One region of the Shewanella sp. BJSY2023SW005 genome, then DNA from elsewhere that is predicted to be linked to it. Evidence: riboswitches for the same ligand, from Rfam matches in the RefSeq annotation. Region 1 holds a riboswitch; the other holds the start of a gene.
The links. A riboswitch is a leader RNA that binds a small molecule or an ion and turns the genes downstream of it on or off. The one in region 1 is predicted to bind thiamine pyrophosphate.

Region 1 (8,979 bases):
ATGCTGCCAAGGCTCAAACCCGCCTGTTATTACGATCTGGTAATACAGATAGCCATAGTGCGCCCGGGTCCAATTCAAGGAGACATGGTGCATCCCTTTCTGCGCCGCCGCGATAAAATCGAGCCGGTTACTTTTCCTTCGGCCGAGGTGGAAGGCGTGTTGTCACGCACTATGGGGGTGCCCATTTTTCAGGAGCAGGTGATCCAATTGGCCATGGTCGCCGCCGGTTTCAGTGGCGGGGAAGCCGATCAATTGCGCCGCGCCATGGCCAGTTGGAAACGCAGTGGCGAGCTGGAGCAATTTGAACACAAGCTGCTTCAGGGGATGACGGCCCGAGGCTACAGTGACACCTTTGCCAGGCAGATATTCAACCAGATCCGCGGCTTCGGCGAATATGGTTTTCCCGAGTCTCATTCGGCCAGCTTTGCGCTCCTGGCCTATGTTTCGGCATTTCTCAAACACTATTACCCGGTGGCGTTTTGCTGCGCCTTGCTCAACAGTCAACCCATGGGCTTTTACAGCCCATCACAGCTTATTCAGGATCTTCGTCATCATGGCGGCCTGGTATTGCCGGTTTGCATCAACCTCAGTCAGTGGCACAGCACACTGGAGCGACAAACCGATGGCTCCTTGGCATTGCGCCTCGGGTTCAGGTTGGTCAAGGGATTATCCGAGCACAGCGCCGTCAAGATAGTAGCGGGTCGGGGCGAGGGCTTTACTCACTTATCGCAGTTGGCGGCTCTGGCACTGCCAAGGCGTGAGCAGGAGGCGCTTGCCAGCGCCAATGCCTTTGCTACCCTGGGGGGCGATCGCCATCAGATCAGGTGGCAGTTGGCCGCCCGTCAGCAGAGTTTGCCTTTGTTTGAGCAGCCGGACGAGGCCGATTTTCGCCTTGAAACCGCCTTGCCTGAGGTCACCGAAGTCGATGCCTTGCTGGCTGACTACGCCTGTACCGGGCTAACTCTGGGGCGCCATCCTCTGGCACTGCTCAGAGAGCAGGGGTTACTCGGCAAGTGTCACAGCGCCGCCTCTTTGTGGCAGTGTCGTCATGGTCAGAATGTGACTGTGGCCGGGCTGGTGGTCGGCAGGCAAAGGCCTGGGACTGCCAGTGGTGTTACCTTCATCACCCTCGAAGATGAAACCGGCAATGTTAACCTGGTGGTATGGAGTGATACGGCAAGGGCCCAGCGACAGGCTTATTTGAGCGCCAGGATCCTCAAGGTGAGTGGGGTCGTGGAATTCTCGTCCGGCGTATTGCATCTGCTGGCCGGTCGGCTGGAGGATATCTCGGGCAGTATGCACGCGCTGGTGGTAAACTCGCGGGATTTCCATTAGCCGATAACCCATTTTAAGCTGCTGTTGCCTGTGAAAATAATCCTGCTGACCCATGAAAGAGAGCTGAATCGAGCCAGTAATACAGCCACCCTGGCGCTTAATGCTTATCCGACTCTCTGTAAGCGGGTACTGTGGGCGCGTAAAGCCCCGGATGCTTGGTTAATGGAGCACTTGTCTTTGGGGCGAACTGCCTTACTCTATCCGCAAATCGAAGAAAATACTTCCGAAGAAAGTATTTCGTGAACTCAAGCTGCAAATGAAAGCCCAAACTTAAGCCAAAGCCCAAACCCAACTCCAAACCAAAGTTCAAAGCTAAACCAAAGCCCGGCTCATGGCGCAACATTGCCTCAAGACGCTGCTCAGGAAACCGCTCAGAAAACTGCTCTGAAAATAGGGAAGCCGCTAAATTCGCTGGTCATACTCGATGCAACCTGGCAGGAGGCCGGCAAGATGTATCGCCAAAGCCCTTATCTGCAGTCGCTTGCCAGAGTCGAACTGCAAGCAGAGCAGGGCTCGGCGTTTCGCTTACGGCGCAATCAGCGCCAGGGCGGGTTATGTACCTTGGAATGTATTGCGGCTGTTTGGCAAGACTTGGGGGGAGACTATAGTATCGCCGCCAGGCGGTTACTCAGTGAGTTTAATCAATGGCAGGCTGAGATAAGAGCTCCGGCTTAGCTGCACTAGAGTTAGCACAGCAAGCCGGAAGCCGTCTCTCTACGGCGGCGCTGAGTTAAGTCTATCCGCCTGCGTTAGATCACCGTCAGATAAACACACAGGAAATGGCAAACGGCGCCGCCCAACACAAACAGGTGCCAGATGGCATGATTGAAAGGGATCGCCTTGGTAGCGTAGAAGATCACCCCCAAGCTGTAGCTCAGCCCCCCGGCCAACAGCAAGTTGAACCCGGCAGTTGACAGGTTATCGATAAGCTCAGGCAACACGGCGACGCAGAGCCAGCCCATGGCCAGATACAGCACCAGGCTCAGCGCCTTGAATCTGTGAATAAAGCAGCTCTTGAACACTATTCCCCCCAGTGCCAACGACCAGATGGCCATCAGCACCCATTCTTCCTGGGCATCGGCCAAAGTAATTAACATCAGCGGGGTATAGGTTCCGGCGATCAACAGATAGATGGCGCAGTGATCCAGCATCTTGAGGCGCCGTTTCCACACAGGGTGAGGAATGCTGTGATACAGGGTCGAGCAGAGGAACAGCAGGATAATACTGCTGCCATAGATGGTTACACCTGTTAACTGAATAGCGTCCAGCGAATGCCAGCCCTTGAGCAACATCAGCACCAATCCCAGAATGCCGGCAATCACCCCCAAACCATGGCTGACGGCATTGGCTATCTCTTCATTCAGACTGTATCCAGCGGAAAACTGGCCATTGAACTGGGCTTCGGCTGCAGGGGCTTTGCTGTTGGACATGATTGACTCTCTGGTTCGACCTCATTGAAAGTGAGTCTAACAGCGCCGTAGCGCCATGGCTAGATAAAAGTGTACAAGTGTTCGCTGAGATGGATTTATTCCTTGAACCGTATCGTCTGCATTTTTTGCAAACGTCTAATGTGGCACCTTAACAACTCGTTGCCCGGCTTCCAAGTCGCTTTTTACAGTTATTTTGTTCAGAGAATTCCGTCAGTCTTATTCGACAAGGGTTTTACTTGTTTTGCTTGAAGCCGTCGATTTGAGCTTGTAGCGTAAATTGCTTTTCAAACAAGGGAATGAACTTTTTGCCGAGGGTTTTCCTCTAACACTGAGTTTACATTCAGCGACGGATAAATCAGCGGATTATGCCTTATCTTCCAGAAAAGTTTATTGCCAGCCGAGACGAAAGCTCGGCGGCAATGGCAAGCCTGAGCTTTAGCATCCCGGGTAGGGATGCTGCCTTTGAGCTTGGTCTGGATGAAATCATTAATCCCTGTTCCTGCAAACCAAGCCATTCTCAATCACATTCGATAGCCCCTTCCTTTGCCCAATCGCCTTTTAGTCAACAGCTTGGGTTTCAACCCCAATGCCTGGCGCAAGTTGGCATGGCTAAAAAAGCAGAGCAGGGGGATGGTGAGGCAAAGGGCAACGTCTTCAGCAGTTGGACCGCGGCGGGAGCCGCGCACTTAGTACTATTGCTGGGGTTATCCTGGTTTTGGCAGCAGGCCGAATGGCAAAGAGAGGTGACTGAGCCTGCCAAACCCAAGGCGCTGCAATCCTATCTGTATTTCAGTCAGCCCAGCCCCAAACCGTCAACGCCAGTGCCGAAAGCCTTGGAGGAAGAAGCAATAACCCAGCCCAAGGAAGCGATAGAGGTTAAAAAAGCTGACTCAAGCAACCGTTCTGAGCCACAAAAAAACGAGCAACAAAACACTGAGCCACGAAAACAGGCCGCCGAAGAGTCAGCGCAAGAGACTGAACAAGTGGCTGTTCAAGACCAGAAAGAGCAAAGTATCCCCAAGACTCGGGCTCAAAGCGTTAAGCCTACTGGTAGAGTCATTGAAGAAACAAAAAATGCAGCCGTACCTGCGCCCGAGCGAGCAAATGACTTTAGACCACAGCCGGCAGAGCAAGCTCAGCTGGACTTCAGTTCAAGCGCATTAAAGTCTGCCCGAAAAGTATTGCAACACTCTCAACAGCAGGCGCTGCAGCAGCTATCACAGCAATATGCGGATAAGGCTACGGGACGTAAGAGCCTCAGTGAAATGGATGGGGAGATGGAGGTGCTTTGGGTCAATGACGCCGACGATTTCAATAAAGTGGCCAGTCTGGATCTGCCGCTCGACCCCAACCGTATCGTCAAGGATGGTGATACCTGCTATCGGGTCGTCAAGGTGCCGACTCCGCTCAATCCCTATGCCGAAAACTTGGGGTTTCCATTTAAGTGCGGTCAGACAGAGATGGAAAAAGCACTCAAGGAGGCGGTGGCCAGCCGTCTAAAGCGGCTTGGTAAGTGAATTTTGCAATCAATTTATTTGATTTGAAATCAATTTATTTTTTAACTGCTGATAATACTATAATTTAATTCAAATGATTAAATTGTGATTTTAAGTGATTCAATCCTGTGGCTCGTTTTGTCATTGGGCTTGTTTCCCGCTTCGGCTTGTGCTTATACTCGGCAGCAATCTTGTCGGAGTGCCCTATGGGCTGAGACCGTTTATTCGGGATCCGTTGAACCTGATCAGGCTAGCACCTGCGAAGGAAACAAGCATTCAGCTGCAGCATTACCGCAGCCACTGCGAGCAAAAATCTATGCCAAAGGCTTTAAAGAGCCGAGGCGATATCTGGCTTCTCAAGCGGACATTGAACTGACCTGAAACCACGAGGTCAGTCTGCCAACACCGCCGGAGGAGGACTCCAAATCAAGGAGTTTAACCAGTCAGCTCGCGCCGCTTATTATTCAACTCTCCTGACAAGCAATTTCATTTTCCAAAAGAGTGAGCTTGCTTATGTCAAATCGTCAATCCAATCGTCGTCAAACCCGTGAGGCCGCCCAGGCCTTTATCGATAACCTTAAACCCTTGCAGCATCCCAATTCACAGAAGCTGTTTGTTCAGGGCTCCCGGGCCGATATTCAGGTAGCCATGCGCCAAATCAGGCAGACAGACACCCGAATACCAACCCAAGATGGCAGCGAGCAATTTGAACCCAATCCCACCGTACGTGTTTATGATTGTGCCGGCCCTTATTCAGATCCCAACGCGGCTATCAATGTGCGCCAGGGCCTGGATAAATTGCGCCAGGGCTGGATCCTAGAGCGTGATGATACGCAAGAGCTGACTTCGGCCAGCTCCAGTTTTACCCAGCAGCGGCTGGCGGATGAAGGGCTGGATCATTTGAGATTCGACGCTTTGCCCAAACCGCGCCGGGCCAAGCCGGGTAAGCGGGTGACCCAATTGCATTACGCCCGCGCCGGCATTATCACTCCTGAAATGGAATATATCGCCATTCGTGAAAATATGGCCCGGGCCAACGAAGCGCTTGCCAAAGATCCGCAGCTGGCCCGCAAGGCCAAAGGAGAAGCCTTTGGCGCTATAGTTGCCACGCCGATAACCCCTGAGTTTGTTTGCAGCGAAGTGGCCCGTGGCCGCGCCATTATTCCCGCCAACATCAACCATCCGGAAGCCGAGCCTATGATTATCGGCCGTAACTTTTTGGTGAAGGTCAACGCCAATATCGGTAATTCGGCGGTGACCTCTTCCATCGAGGAAGAGGTGGAAAAACTGGTGTGGGCTACCCGTTGGGGCGCCGATACGGTGATGGATCTGTCCACCGGCCGTTATATCCACGAAACCCGCGAATGGATAGTGCGCAACTCGCCTGTGCCCATAGGTACCGTGCCCATCTATCAGGCGCTGGAAAAGGTCAACGGCATTGCCGAAGATCTCAGTTGGGAAGTGTTTCGCGACACCCTGATAGAGCAGGCCGAACAAGGGGTGGATTACTTCACTATTCATGCCGGGGTATTGCTGCGCTATGTGCCCATGACGGCCAATCGGGTGACAGGTATGGTATCCCGCGGCGGCTCCATTATGGCCAAGTGGTGCCTGAGCCATCATAAGGAAAACTTCCTCTACAGCCATTTCCGCGACATCTGTGCGCTTTGCGCCGCCTATGATGTGTCTCTGTCGCTCGGTGACGGCATGCGCCCCGGCTCGATTGCCGATGCCAACGACGAGGCTCAGTTTGCCGAGCTGGAAACCTTGGGTGAGCTGGTGAAAATCGCCTGGGAATACGATGTGCAGACCATTATCGAAGGGCCGGGCCATATTCCGATGCAGCTGATCAAGGAGAATATGGACAAGCAGCTTGAGTACTGTGATGAGGCGCCTTTCTACACCTTGGGGCCCCAGACCACGGATATTGCGCCCGGCTATGATCATTTCACCTCTGGCATAGGCGCGGCGATGATTGCCTGGTACGGCTGCGCCATGCTCTGTTATGTGACCCCCAAGGAGCATCTGGGTTTGCCCAACAAGGAAGACGTTAAACAAGGGCTTATTGCATACAAAATTGCGGCACATGCCGCCGATGTCGCCAAGGGACATCCAGGCGCCCAGCTGCGCGACAATGCGTTGTCCAAGGCCAGATTCGAGTTTCGCTGGGAAGATCAATACAACCTGGGGTTGGATCCCGATACCGCCCGGGCGTTCCACGATGAATCCCTGCCTCAGGAGTCTGCCAAGGTGGCGCATTTTTGCTCCATGTGCGGCCCCAAGTTCTGCTCGATGAAAATTACCCAGGATGTACGCGACTATGCAGCGTCTTTGGTTACGTCTCAGGTGGCTTCGGGGGATTCGTCAGGGACAGACTCGGCAGAGCGCCAAACCGAGCCAGTGCAGGCAGAAGAACTGATGGCACAGCCGCTGGAAGTACTGGATGCCGAGGCGGGGATGGCGCGGATGTCGGCGCAGTTCAAGGCCGGTGGCAGCGCCCTGTATCATCCGGCTACAGCAAGCGAAAAGTCCTTGTCCGAGTCCAATCCCAAACCCAAGTCCAAGCCCGAGCCAGAGGCTGCACGCTATGAAGAGGAAGCCTGAAATGGCGGCTGATAAAAGGCCGATAGTCTGGAGCATAGCCGGCTCAGACAGTGGCGGCGGCGCCGGTATCCAGGCCGATCTGGCCACCTTCAGTAATCTTGGCTGTCATGGCTGCTCTGTCATCACCACTTTGACCGCCCAGAGCAGTGTGGCAGTGACGCTAACCGAGGCGGTGAGCGAGGAGATGTTGCTGGCGCAGCTCAATGCTCTGCTCGGTGACTTGCCGCCCAAGGCGATAAAAATCGGCTTGCTAGCCAATCAAGCGCAGCTGCAGTTGCTTTGTGACTGGTTGGCTCGGCACCTGCCTGATGTTCCTTTGGTGGTCGACCCTGTCATGGTCGCCAGTTGCGGCGATGCACTCTCAAAGAGCACTGCAACGGGCGCAGCGCGGCTGGATTACCGGCCGCTGGCGGCGCTCTCCACTGTGCTGACACCGAATATTCACGAGCTGGCGTTGCTGAGTCGCAGCGATATTCATGACTTTCCTTCCTGGCAAGACGCGGCAACTTGCCTGGCAAACGAACTGCCTTGTCATCTCTTGGCCAAGGGGGGGGATTTCGAGGCGGGGATCGCGCGCGGTCTGGCAGAAGACTTATTGCTTTTTAAAGACTTGCCTCACAGCTCCGGGTTGCATCAACGGCAGGGGTTTGTGTTGGCGAGCCCAAGACAAGCATCCAGCAACAACCATGGCAGCGGTTGCACGCTATCCAGTGCCATAGCGGCATTTTTGGCCCACGACTGGATCTTGCCCGATGCCCTGATCCTGGCCAAGGCCTATATCAATGGCGCCTTGGCGCAGAGTTATCGGGTAGGCACTGGTCCCGGGCCCTTAGGTCGCCCCGGGGTTTGTCTGGCCGCCGGGCTTATGCCTGTCATCTGGCCGCTGGAGGATTATCCCTGGGCCAACCCAGCCCAGGTGCTTGGCGCCCCTTGGCTTGCAGCACCAACCTCTGCTGATGCTGTTAGTGCTAGAGGTGTTGGTGTTAAAGGCGTTAGTGCTGAAGACTTTAAAACGCTGCCCCATAATCTGGGTATCTATCCGGTCGTGGCCGATGTCGAATTACTGGAAGCCTTGCTCAAGGCAGGTTGCCGCACCATTCAATTGCGGCTCAAGGGGGAAGTACAGCCAGGTTCGAGCGCCGAGCAGGCGATCATTCGTGCTATCGCGCTCGGGCGCCAATATCAGGCGCGGGTATTTATCAATGATCACTGGCAACTGGCCATTGCCCACGGCGCCTTTGGCGTGCATTTGGGCCAGGAGGATCTCAGCCAGGCATCCCTTGAGGCCATCCAAGGGGCCGGTCTGGCGCTGGGGTTATCCAGTCATGGTTATTTCGAGGCGTTGCTTGCATTGCGCCACAGGCCCAGTTATCTGGCCCTCGGACATATCTTTGCCACCACGACCAAAGTAATGCCATCTCTGCCCCAGGGACTGGCGCGCCTTGGCGCCTACAGCGAAACTTTCGGCTCCTTGCTGCCGACGGTCGCCATTGGCGGCATTGGCGAGCATAACCTTGATGCCGTCAAGCATACCGGAGTGGCCAATGTCGCCGTGGTGCGGGCCATTACCGAGGCCGCCGAACCGGTAACGGCCTTCAGGCGCCTGACACAAAGCTGGTTAGGGCGAGCAGCCACGATTGCAAGCGGGATTAGCTATGCTCAACAAAATGCCGGGCTTCAGGACGATGTCGGGGTTCAGGACTGTACCGGAGTTCAGGACTGTGCCGGAGTTCAGGACTGTGCCGGGCTGAGCGATCGCGACTTTATCCGTTACGGTAGCCAGTTACTGCTGCCCAGAGTCTCAGAAGCGGGGCAGCTCGCCTTACGGGCAAAGACGGTCGCCATAGTGGGGCTCGGAGGCCTTGGTCATCATTTGGCGCACTCTTTGGCCGCCGCCGGAGTAGGGCGTCTCATTCTTATCGATCCCGATATTGTCGAGCTGGGTAATCTGCCGAGGCAACTGCTCTACAACGAGCAGGATATTGGCCGTTTGAAGGTCGACGTGGCCAAGGAAAAGCTGGGGCGCGATTATCCAAACTGCCTGATTGAGATTGAGCCCAAGCTATTTGGCCCCAAGAGCGCGGAGCTTATTCGTGAGGCGTCACTGGTATTGG
Region 2 (8,979 bases), on a different contig from region 1:
AGGCCCATGTTTAGATTCATGCTTAGAATCATGTTTGCGCTCAGGCAGGCCAGAGAAGCTGTTGCGATTAACAAAGGCATTATGAGCCGCGCTTGCGATCTCGGCCGCGCCTTTGGATGCGAGTAACTGCTGCCAGTTGGCTTGCGGCGCTTGTTCGATAAAGCGGCTCAGATATAACCCCTTGTCAGCGCTGACCCAAATCAGCCCTGGTGCCAGGTTCGCCTTCTCGGCAACCCGCCAACATGCCAGTTCGTTGTTTCTGTCGCAGATACGGTCTGAGCCCGGGGAGTTGACTCTCAGCACCATTGACTCGCTACCGGCCTGCAAGAGCCAGTTTTGGTTGCTTAGCCCAAGGGTGAGCGGCTTGGCCCCCTCAAGCGGCCACAACTGTAGCCGCTTGAGGGCGGCGTTGAGCTCGCAGCTCAAACCTTCACCCAGACTGGCTTCAAGTTTTGTCAGTGGTTTGCCTTTCATGCCGCACCGCTTTCAAGCTGTGAGGAGTCGCGACCGCGGGACTCCTGAGCTCTGGCGCGCCAGATAAAGTATCCGGCTACCGCCATCCCCACGTAGAGCACAAACAAGAGTGAGGTCAACATCAAGCCCTTGCTTAAATAGAGATAGATGGACACCAGATCGATAACCACCCAATAGAGCCAGTTTTCCAGCACTTTGCGCGCCACCAGAAAAGTCGTCATCACAGCAAAACAGCTGGTTGCCGCATCCAGGTAGGGAAAGGCTGCCTGAGTGAAAGTCGCCATCATATGACCGACAAACAGAGACACCAACCCAGTCAACAAAGTCAGCACCAGGTGCCGCTGCCAGGGCCAGGAGGTCACAGCCACTCCTTGATGGTTTTCCCCACCCCGGCGCCAGAGCCAGTATCCGTACAACGCCATCGCCATGTAATAGACGTTGAGCACTGACTCCATCAGCAGCGCGACTTTCCAGAACAGCACAGTGTAGATGGCAGTGCTGGCAAAGGCTGCCGCCCAACACCAGATATTGGCTTTCATGGCCAGCAGCAGATAGGCCAAGGCCAATACCACGGCTACCACTTCCCAGGCGCCCATGCCCTGGGCCTGAGAGCCGGCCTCGGCGAGCCAGTGCCAGAATTCACTCATGGGTTATTCCCTGTGGCCCAAGTTCAGCTCACCGCCGATAAATTTACAGACAAACACCGCCTTGCCAAATTTCTCGTGCGCTGCCTGCATCTCAGTGGCCAGCATGGCCATCACCTCGGCATAATCTCCGCACACCTGAGTCGCCATGGCATTGGTGGTTCTCTCTATGTTGGCATAACTGTCCAGGCGCTTGATAAACCATTGAATAGGCTCCAGATACTCATCGTGGAGCGGATACATGCTGATTTCGGCAGTTAACTTCATTTTACATCTCCTGTAATGAACCGGGGCGCTGCAACACGCCCCGGCCGACAACGGCTTATGCCATCAGATAAATTTGACCTTGAAGGTCACACCAATCTGGCGTGGATCCCCGTAGCGGATATATTGTTTCTCGGCCCAGTCCTGATCCGGCTCATTGCCGAAGTAGAAACCGCGCACGCCGTATTTTTCATCGAACAGGTTGCGGCCCCAGAGGTAAACCGACCACTTGTCGGCCTCATAGCCCAGCTTGGCGTTGACCACTTGATAGTCTTCAGAGCGGGAGTCATTACTGTCTGAGTAGTAGAACGCACTCTTGCCGCTGCTGTTGAGGTTGGCAAACCAGCCCATGTCATTGCGCCAGGTCATGCCGAGACTATAGGTCCATCTCGGCGAGTGGGCCAGTTCCCGGCCGCTGAGATCCACAGGGTTGCCATATTTATCCTGATACAGGTAATCACCGTATTCTGTCTGCAGATACCCAAGGCTGGTGTAGAACTGCAGTGAATCTGTGGGATACCAGTTGGCTTCCAGCTCGGCGCCATAGTTATTGGAGCTGCCGGCGTTTTCGGTGAACAGAATAAAGCGCTGGGGATCGACAGGATCCTGCAGCGAGGCCGCTACCTGCTGATCTTCCCTGTCCATAAAGAACAGTGCCAGACGTGTATCCAGCAAGCCATCGGCCCAACTGGATTTCAGCCCCAGTTCATAGTTGTAGAGGATTTCGGTATCGAACTCTTTCTTGTCGGCCAGCTCCTGGGGCAGCGTCATATTAAAACCACCGGCCTTGTAGCCCCTGGCTATCCGAGCATAGGCTTCATGGTGTTCAGTCAGAGCCTTGGACAGGGCGATATGGCCGCCCCACATGTTTTCCAATGGGCTAAAGGCATCACCATTGCTGTCGCTGTAGTCACTCTCACGTCGCTCGATACGAGCACCGATAGACAGGCTGTAGCCCGCCCCCAGATCTGAGTCCAACTGGGCAAACACTGCATAGTTACTGGCGCTGTAGCGGGAAGTCAACACTTCATCCGGCCAGCTGTTGTATTCAGAGTAGAGATCATTGTCCTCATCGAGATCCATAAAATAGAGCCCGGCCAGCCAGTCTGTGCTGCCGCCGAAAATCCGCCCGGCCTCGTTAGAGCTGAATCTGAACTCCTGTGACAGAGTGCGCCGCTCGCCGCGTTTATCCCAGGTGTAATCGTACTCACAGGGTGCGCCGCCGCACTCTTTCCCGGCCCAGTAATCCGGGTTGGCCCAGTCACCGTCGTAACCGTGATGATGATCTGTAGCGGCATAGCTTGACAGGGACACCAGCTCAAAAGCCTCAAAGCCGGTATAACTCAGCTTGAGACTGGATCCCGTGGTGCGCTGCTTGTCGACGCCCGGCGCATCGGTAATGGTATCGAAGCCGTTATTGTCCAGGGTCCAGGCATCATAACCATTGTCAAAATCGGCGTGCAGTAGAGTGAAGTCCGCCTGCAACTTGTCGGTGGCGTACCAGCGCAGCTTGATACGGCCGCTGAATTCATCGCGCTCATTGGTATCGTCACGGCCCAGATACAGGTTGTCGCGATAACCGTTCTGCTTGTGTTGCTGCAGCGCCACACGATAGAGCAACTTGCCGGAATCTGTCACTGGGCCGGAGCTGAAGCCGCTGAAGGTTTGCAGATTATCATTACCGAGCGAGACTTCGGCGCCGTGCTCGAACACGTCTGTGGGATCATTGCTCTTGAGATAGATAAGACCAGCCAGGGCATTGGCGCCATAGCGGGTACCCTGGGGGCCGCGCAGCACTTCAAACTGCTGCAGGTCGTACAGGCTGGAAACGCTGCCCAGCCCGGAGAGATCGATATCGTCGATAATAAAGCCCACAGAGGAGTTGGGCGCTCCCTGGTATTGCTCCTGCTCACCTACACCGCGGATCTGGAAGTATCTTGGCCGGGAGCTGGCACCTGACCAGTTGAAGTTGGCCACATTACCCAGCATGTCTTCGAAATGCTCGGCGCCTTGATCTTCAATGCGCTGCTCATCGATAACAGTCACACTGGAGGGCATCTTCTCCAGCGTCAGGCCACGAAAGTCGCCGCTGACGACTATTACTTCCATGGCTTGTTGCTCATCTTGCTTTTCAACGCCGGGATTATCGGCGGCATGAACGGGTGCCCACAGCAGCATCTGAATGGTGTTGGCAAGCAGAGTAGGTACGGTAAACTTGGACATAGGACCTCAAATATTCACAGTTTGAGATCCGGCAATAAGAAAGCGAGTTGAAAGTGCACGAATTGTGGCCCATTCCTACGCCGGTACTAGCCGGATCAGGTTCTAAGGGTTCGTCATACGACATCTCAGTCAACCGCAATGCGGTAAACACCCCTTGGCGCGGGCCAGTATACACGAGTTACCAACAAAAGTGAGCCAGGTTGCCAAATTGTACCCGAGGGCATAAAAAAACCGCCCACTCCAATACTCCCGAGTGTTGAGCATTCAACGGGAATAATGGCTCGGGCGGCAGTGGTGCCGAGGTTTCAACTTTTAGTTTGAAAAGGCCTCGCGCACATAGATCTCAAAACGGCTGGCGGTCGGATTCGGCGCCACGGCGCTCACCTGCAACTGCTGTTTACCATGCAGCTTGACCGACTTCCAGGACACACCTTCATCATCCAGGGTATAGCCGCTGGCATCATACCAGGTAAACTTGTACTGAATGCGCATATCGGTAGCGACCTTGCTGCTGATGGTGGCTGTGCCTCTGAGCAAGCCGCCCTCGCCTCTGGCCATAAGATCACCGACACTTACAGAGCGGGCAAAGCTGCTATTGTCGATACGGCTTTCACCGGTCGAGCTGGCATACACCCCGGCCGTATGGTTGGCGCAGCCTGCCAGAGCCAGCAGGGTTGCTGCTATTACCAAGACTTTTTTCATCTGCCAATCCCTTATTCTCAATCAATCAAAAAGTGTGCCCGGGCGGTTGCAATCAACTGCTTGCGGTTGGTTTGCCAGCAGTCGATATTGACATTGGCCACTCGCCGTCCCTGACGGGTAATTCGGCACTCGGCGAAGCTGTCCTTATGATAACCGGCACGTAAATAGTCGATGGAAAAATCAACTACCTTGGGCACCTTACTGGTTTGCATAAACACCATAAGCTGGATGATGGCCGACATCTCCATAAACCCGGCTATCACCCCGCCGTGAATGGCCGGCAGAACCGGGTTACCTATGTTGTCATCTTTGGCCGGCAGACGAAACACCAGTTCATCGCCAAACCTTTCAACCAACATGCCAATAAAGCGGGCGTAGGGCACATGCTCAAGCAAGTGACTGAAATCATTGGTTTCTGTCACTTTTGCAACTATGCTTTTTACATCCAGGGATGCCTTGGGATCTGTCATTTCGTCTCCTCACCCATCAGTGCCTTGCGGAAAGTGTCCCCTATCATTTCAGGGCTTATCCGCATAAAGGAACCAACCGCATGGGCGATGGGGTCGTCTATGCTGTCCTGATAGGCAATGGCCCGGGTGAACGCTACGCTGGATGACAACTTATAACACTCGGCAAAACCATACACCGGCTTGTGGGGCTCGGCGGGCTTCATATAGTCCACCCGCAGATCCAAAGTCGGCGAGATCTCCAGCGAACCATATTTGTCCTTGATGGCACAAACCACGGCGCAGCCACTGGCAGTATCCATCAAAGTAGTGATAACCCCACCATGAATAACCCCGGTTTCAGGGTAACCCACCAGCTCGGTGCTGTAAGGCAATTCTATCAGTACATGGTGCTCACTGGCCTCATGCACCTTGAGCCCGAGGCGGCGGCACTGGGCCAACTGGTTGACGAAACGGGTAGCCAGGGTCGTCAGCGGGAAAAACTCCGGATTGACTTTCATGACGCTGAACTCACCATAGGCCCCAAGGCTTTACCGCCAAGCAGATGCATGTGGATGTGGAACACTTCCTGGCCGCCATGTTCATTACAGTTGATGATTAAACGATAACCGTCCTCGGCGATCCCGGCCTCGGTGGCCAGCTTGGCGGCCACAGTCACCATACGGCCTATGGCCTGCTCGTCAGAGGCCTTGGCGTCATTGACCGTGGGGATCAGATGATTGGGCACTATCAGCACGTGGGTGGGCGCCTTGGGATTGATGTCCCGAAAGGCGGTTACCAGTTCGTCCTGATACAGTATGTCCGTGGGAATTTCACGGCGGATAATTTTGCTGAATATGGTTTCTTCGGCCATTTTGCCACTCCGGTGTGTCGGTTCAGGCTCGGCCCAAGGGCCAAACCTCTGTGTTCTTGGCAGTATAATACCATTCGGCCCGGAGATGTAATCGGCCACGGCGATTTGAACCCCAAGCCATTTAAAACTCGGCAAGTAATTGCCGCAGCCTGGCTTTTTTGGCAGCATTGTCGCCATGCTCAGCCGGATAGCACCCAATTTGGCTCCCGGCACTCGCCAACGATTCATACGGATATCAGATGATCAGTTATCAGATTTGCCCCATAGATCCCCACGCTCACCTGTTCGAGGTCAAAATCACCATTCAGGCACCGGCTCCGAAACAGGAACTTTGGTTGCCATCCTGGATCCCGGGCAGCTACATGGTTCGCGATTTTTGTCGCAATATCATAGATATTAAAGCCTTTGATGAGCTGGAGCGTCCGCTCAGCATTACTCAGCTTGACAAGCAGCGCTGGCTGATAGATTCCAATGCCGAATTGCTGCAATTGCGCTACTCGGTTTATGCCTGGGATATGTCGGTGCGCAGCGCCCACCTGGATCAGACCCACGGCTTTTTCAACGGCAGCAGCGTCTTTTTGGCGGTGGCCGGCAAAGAGCTTGAGCCGCTGGAGCTGGAAATTCTGCCCCCGGAGGAGGAAGCCAACTGGCAGCTGGCAACAACCCTGAGTCGAATCGAGGGTGAAGAGTGGCAGTTCGGCCGTTTCAGCGCCGCCAACTATGATGAGCTTATCGACCATCCGGTGGAGATGGGCACCTTTACCCACGGCAGCTTTGAGGCCTGTGGCGTGCGCCATGATGTGATACTGACCGGGCGTCACCGCTGCCACATGCCCAGACTGCTTGACGATCTCAAGGCTATTTGCGAGAGCCAGATCCGCCTCTTCGGTGAAGCGCCGTTTGAGCGCTACCTGTTTATGACCCAGGTATTAGGCAATGGCTTTGGAGGACTGGAACACAGAGCCTCCACCGCCCTGCACTGCTCCCGTAAGGATCTGCCGCTGAGTATGGAGATGCCGGTCAACAAGGATTACCGCACTTATCTGTCGCTCTGCAGTCACGAGTATTTCCACAGCTGGAACGTCAAACGCATTAAGCCTGCCAGCTTCATGCCCTATGCGCTGGAGGCTGAGGCCTACACCCGTCAGCTGTGGGCTTATGAAGGTATCACTTCCTACTATGATGACCTGATGACACTCAGAGCCAACAGGGTTTCCAATGAGCAATATCTGGAGATGCTATCCCAGACCATGACCCGGGTGTATCGCATGCCGGGCAGGCAGTTGCAGAGCCTGACAGATTCGAGCTTCAATGCCTGGACCAAGTTCTACAAACAGGATGAAAACGCCGCCAACGCCATCGTCAGCTATTACACCAAGGGAGCTTTGTTTGCCCTGTATCTGGACTTGACTCTGAGACTGGAAACCCAGGGAAAATACGCACTGGATAACCTGATGCAAAAGCTGTGGCAGGCCTTTGGCAGACAGGGGATAGGCACGGAAGATGACTCTCATCGCCGCCTCTATGAGGAGCTGCTTGGCCGGGATGCCAGCGCAGAATTTGCCTTTCTGGATAATACCCAAGAATTGCCACTGGCGCCCCTGCTGGCGCAATTCGGAATCGAGATGCAGCTTCGCAGTGCCCAAGGCGCTCAGGATCAGGGCGGCGGGGATGTTGAGGGGCAAAAAATCGGCTTCGGAGCCCGCTACAAGGCTGAAGCCCTGGGGTTACGAATTGTGAGTGTAACCAACGGCAGCGCGGCTCACAGCGCCGGGCTCGCGGCTCAGGATCTGCTGATTGCCGCCAATGGTCTGCAGGTCGGCGCTCAATTTGAAAATGAACTGCAACAATATGAGCCCGGCGATAGTCTGGAGCTGCACTTCTTCCGCCGTGATGAACTGATGACAGGCCAACTGCCTATCAACCCGGCGGCAATAGATACTGTGTCACTCAAGCTCACCGATCCAGCCAAAGCCAAGGCCTGGCTGGGTTAACTACCTGAGCCTTGACTCTCGGCCACATCGGCCATCAAGTGACGCTGGGCCCAGGCCATCACCTGGGCTCGGTTGCTTAAATTCAGTTTGCGAAACACCCGATAGAGATGGGTCTTGACCGTACTTTCACTGACATAGAGGGAAGTGGCAATCTGTTGATTACTGAGCCCGGCCAGTAGTGCCTGCAGCACCTCCCGCTCCCTGAAAGTCAGCACATCGCCACTAAGCTCTCCCTTGGCCAGCCGGGATTGCAACTCAAAAGGAATATCGCAGCCGCCCTTCTGCACAATATCCAGGCCACGGCTCAACTGTGCCAAGGTCGCCTCGGGATAGAAAACCGCCTTGACCACAGACGGCAACAACAGGCATTCATACTCCACCCTCCTGGGATAATGCAGTAACACCACTTTGCAACCGCGATTCCTGGTGGCCTGTTTAAGAATCTTATAGCCCAAGGCCGGTTCCACAGTGGCCAAATCCAGCAACAACATGTCGACATCAGCTCTCAAGGCATCTGTGTGCCATCTATCGGGAGATAAGCAGGACAAGCGTACCAGAAACTCCTGCGGCCAACGGCTATCCATCAGCTCGGTCAACAGCGCGGATCTGGAAACCACCAGCCAGTGCATCACATTGAACATAGGCTGCCCTCAGCTAAAAAACCCAAAAAAAATTTACATTAACGCAACATGAGTGTCAAAGCAGACAACTGCTTGAAATGGAAGTACAGATTCCTTACCAAAAACTCAAAATGAATAAGAGTTAACTGAACAAGCGCCGCTACAGGCGTTAACATAAAGGGGGAAAACAGATCTGGGGGATCAAACATGGAAACAAATACTGCGGGCGAAGTGCGCCTGTCTCGCTATAAGGCATGGGATCTTCCCACTCGCCTTTTTCATTGGATAAACCTGCTTTTGGTGCTGCTGCTGGTGATCATCGGCGGGGTAATGATGTTCAAATCTGACTTCGGGATCAGTGGTCTCGACGCCAAAATCGGCCTGAAGACACTGCACGTATGGATAGGTTATGCCTTTGCCATCAACCTGGCATTCAGATTACTGTGGGGATTATTCGGCCCTATCAAGGCGCGTCTTGGTAAACTACTCCCCAAAAAAGGGGAATTGGCAAGCTATCGTGCAGCACTCAAGAAAGGCGAAAACCCACAATATCTCGGCCATAATCCGGCGGGCAAACTGGCGGTCATCGCCTTATTGGGTTTGCTGACGCTGATCATGGTGACAGGTTTGGTGCGAGCCGGTACTGACATCTTCTATCCACCGCTGGGCGGCATGGTTCAGGAATATATCGCCGCCGATGGTGTTGAGCCTGCCAGCCTCAAACCCTATGATGACACA

Region 2: it holds a riboswitch for thiamine pyrophosphate, as region 1 does, so the genes downstream of both, ACMHXI_RS14805 (TonB-dependent receptor) here and thiC (phosphomethylpyrimidine synthase ThiC) in region 1, are expected to answer to the same signal.

The regions. Positions count from the first base shown of each region.
Region 1 is NZ_JBKORJ010000020.1:88,459-97,437, forward strand. Features, by position in the region: gene ACMHXI_RS04715 (error-prone DNA polymerase) at 1-1,335, shown strand, start outside; gene ACMHXI_RS04720 (hypothetical protein) at 1,366-1,578, shown strand; gene ACMHXI_RS04725 (DTW domain-containing protein) at 1,678-2,010, shown strand; gene trhA (PAQR family membrane homeostasis protein TrhA) at 2,085-2,765, opposite strand; gene ACMHXI_RS04735 (hypothetical protein) at 3,050-3,280, opposite strand; gene ACMHXI_RS04740 (hypothetical protein) at 3,371-4,282, shown strand; TPP riboswitch at 4,447-4,546, shown strand; gene thiC (phosphomethylpyrimidine synthase ThiC) at 4,775-6,865, shown strand; gene thiE (thiamine phosphate synthase) at 6,867-8,979, shown strand, end outside.
Region 2 is NZ_JBKORJ010000049.1:10,891-19,869, reverse strand. Features, by position in the region: gene ACMHXI_RS14820 (phosphotransferase) at 1-474, opposite strand, end outside; gene pnuC (nicotinamide riboside transporter PnuC) at 471-1,121, opposite strand; gene ACMHXI_RS14810 (hypothetical protein) at 1,125-1,385, opposite strand; gene ACMHXI_RS14805 (TonB-dependent receptor) at 1,449-3,605, opposite strand; TPP riboswitch at 3,661-3,770, opposite strand; gene ACMHXI_RS14800 (YcfL family protein) at 3,918-4,307, opposite strand; gene ACMHXI_RS14795 (PaaI family thioesterase) at 4,325-4,777, opposite strand; gene ACMHXI_RS14790 (PaaI family thioesterase) at 4,774-5,274, opposite strand; gene hinT (purine nucleoside phosphoramidase) at 5,271-5,627, opposite strand; gene ACMHXI_RS14780 (M61 family metallopeptidase) at 5,867-7,621, shown strand; gene ACMHXI_RS14775 (helix-turn-helix transcriptional regulator) at 7,618-8,262, opposite strand; gene ACMHXI_RS14770 (cytochrome b/b6 domain-containing protein) at 8,449-8,979, shown strand, end outside.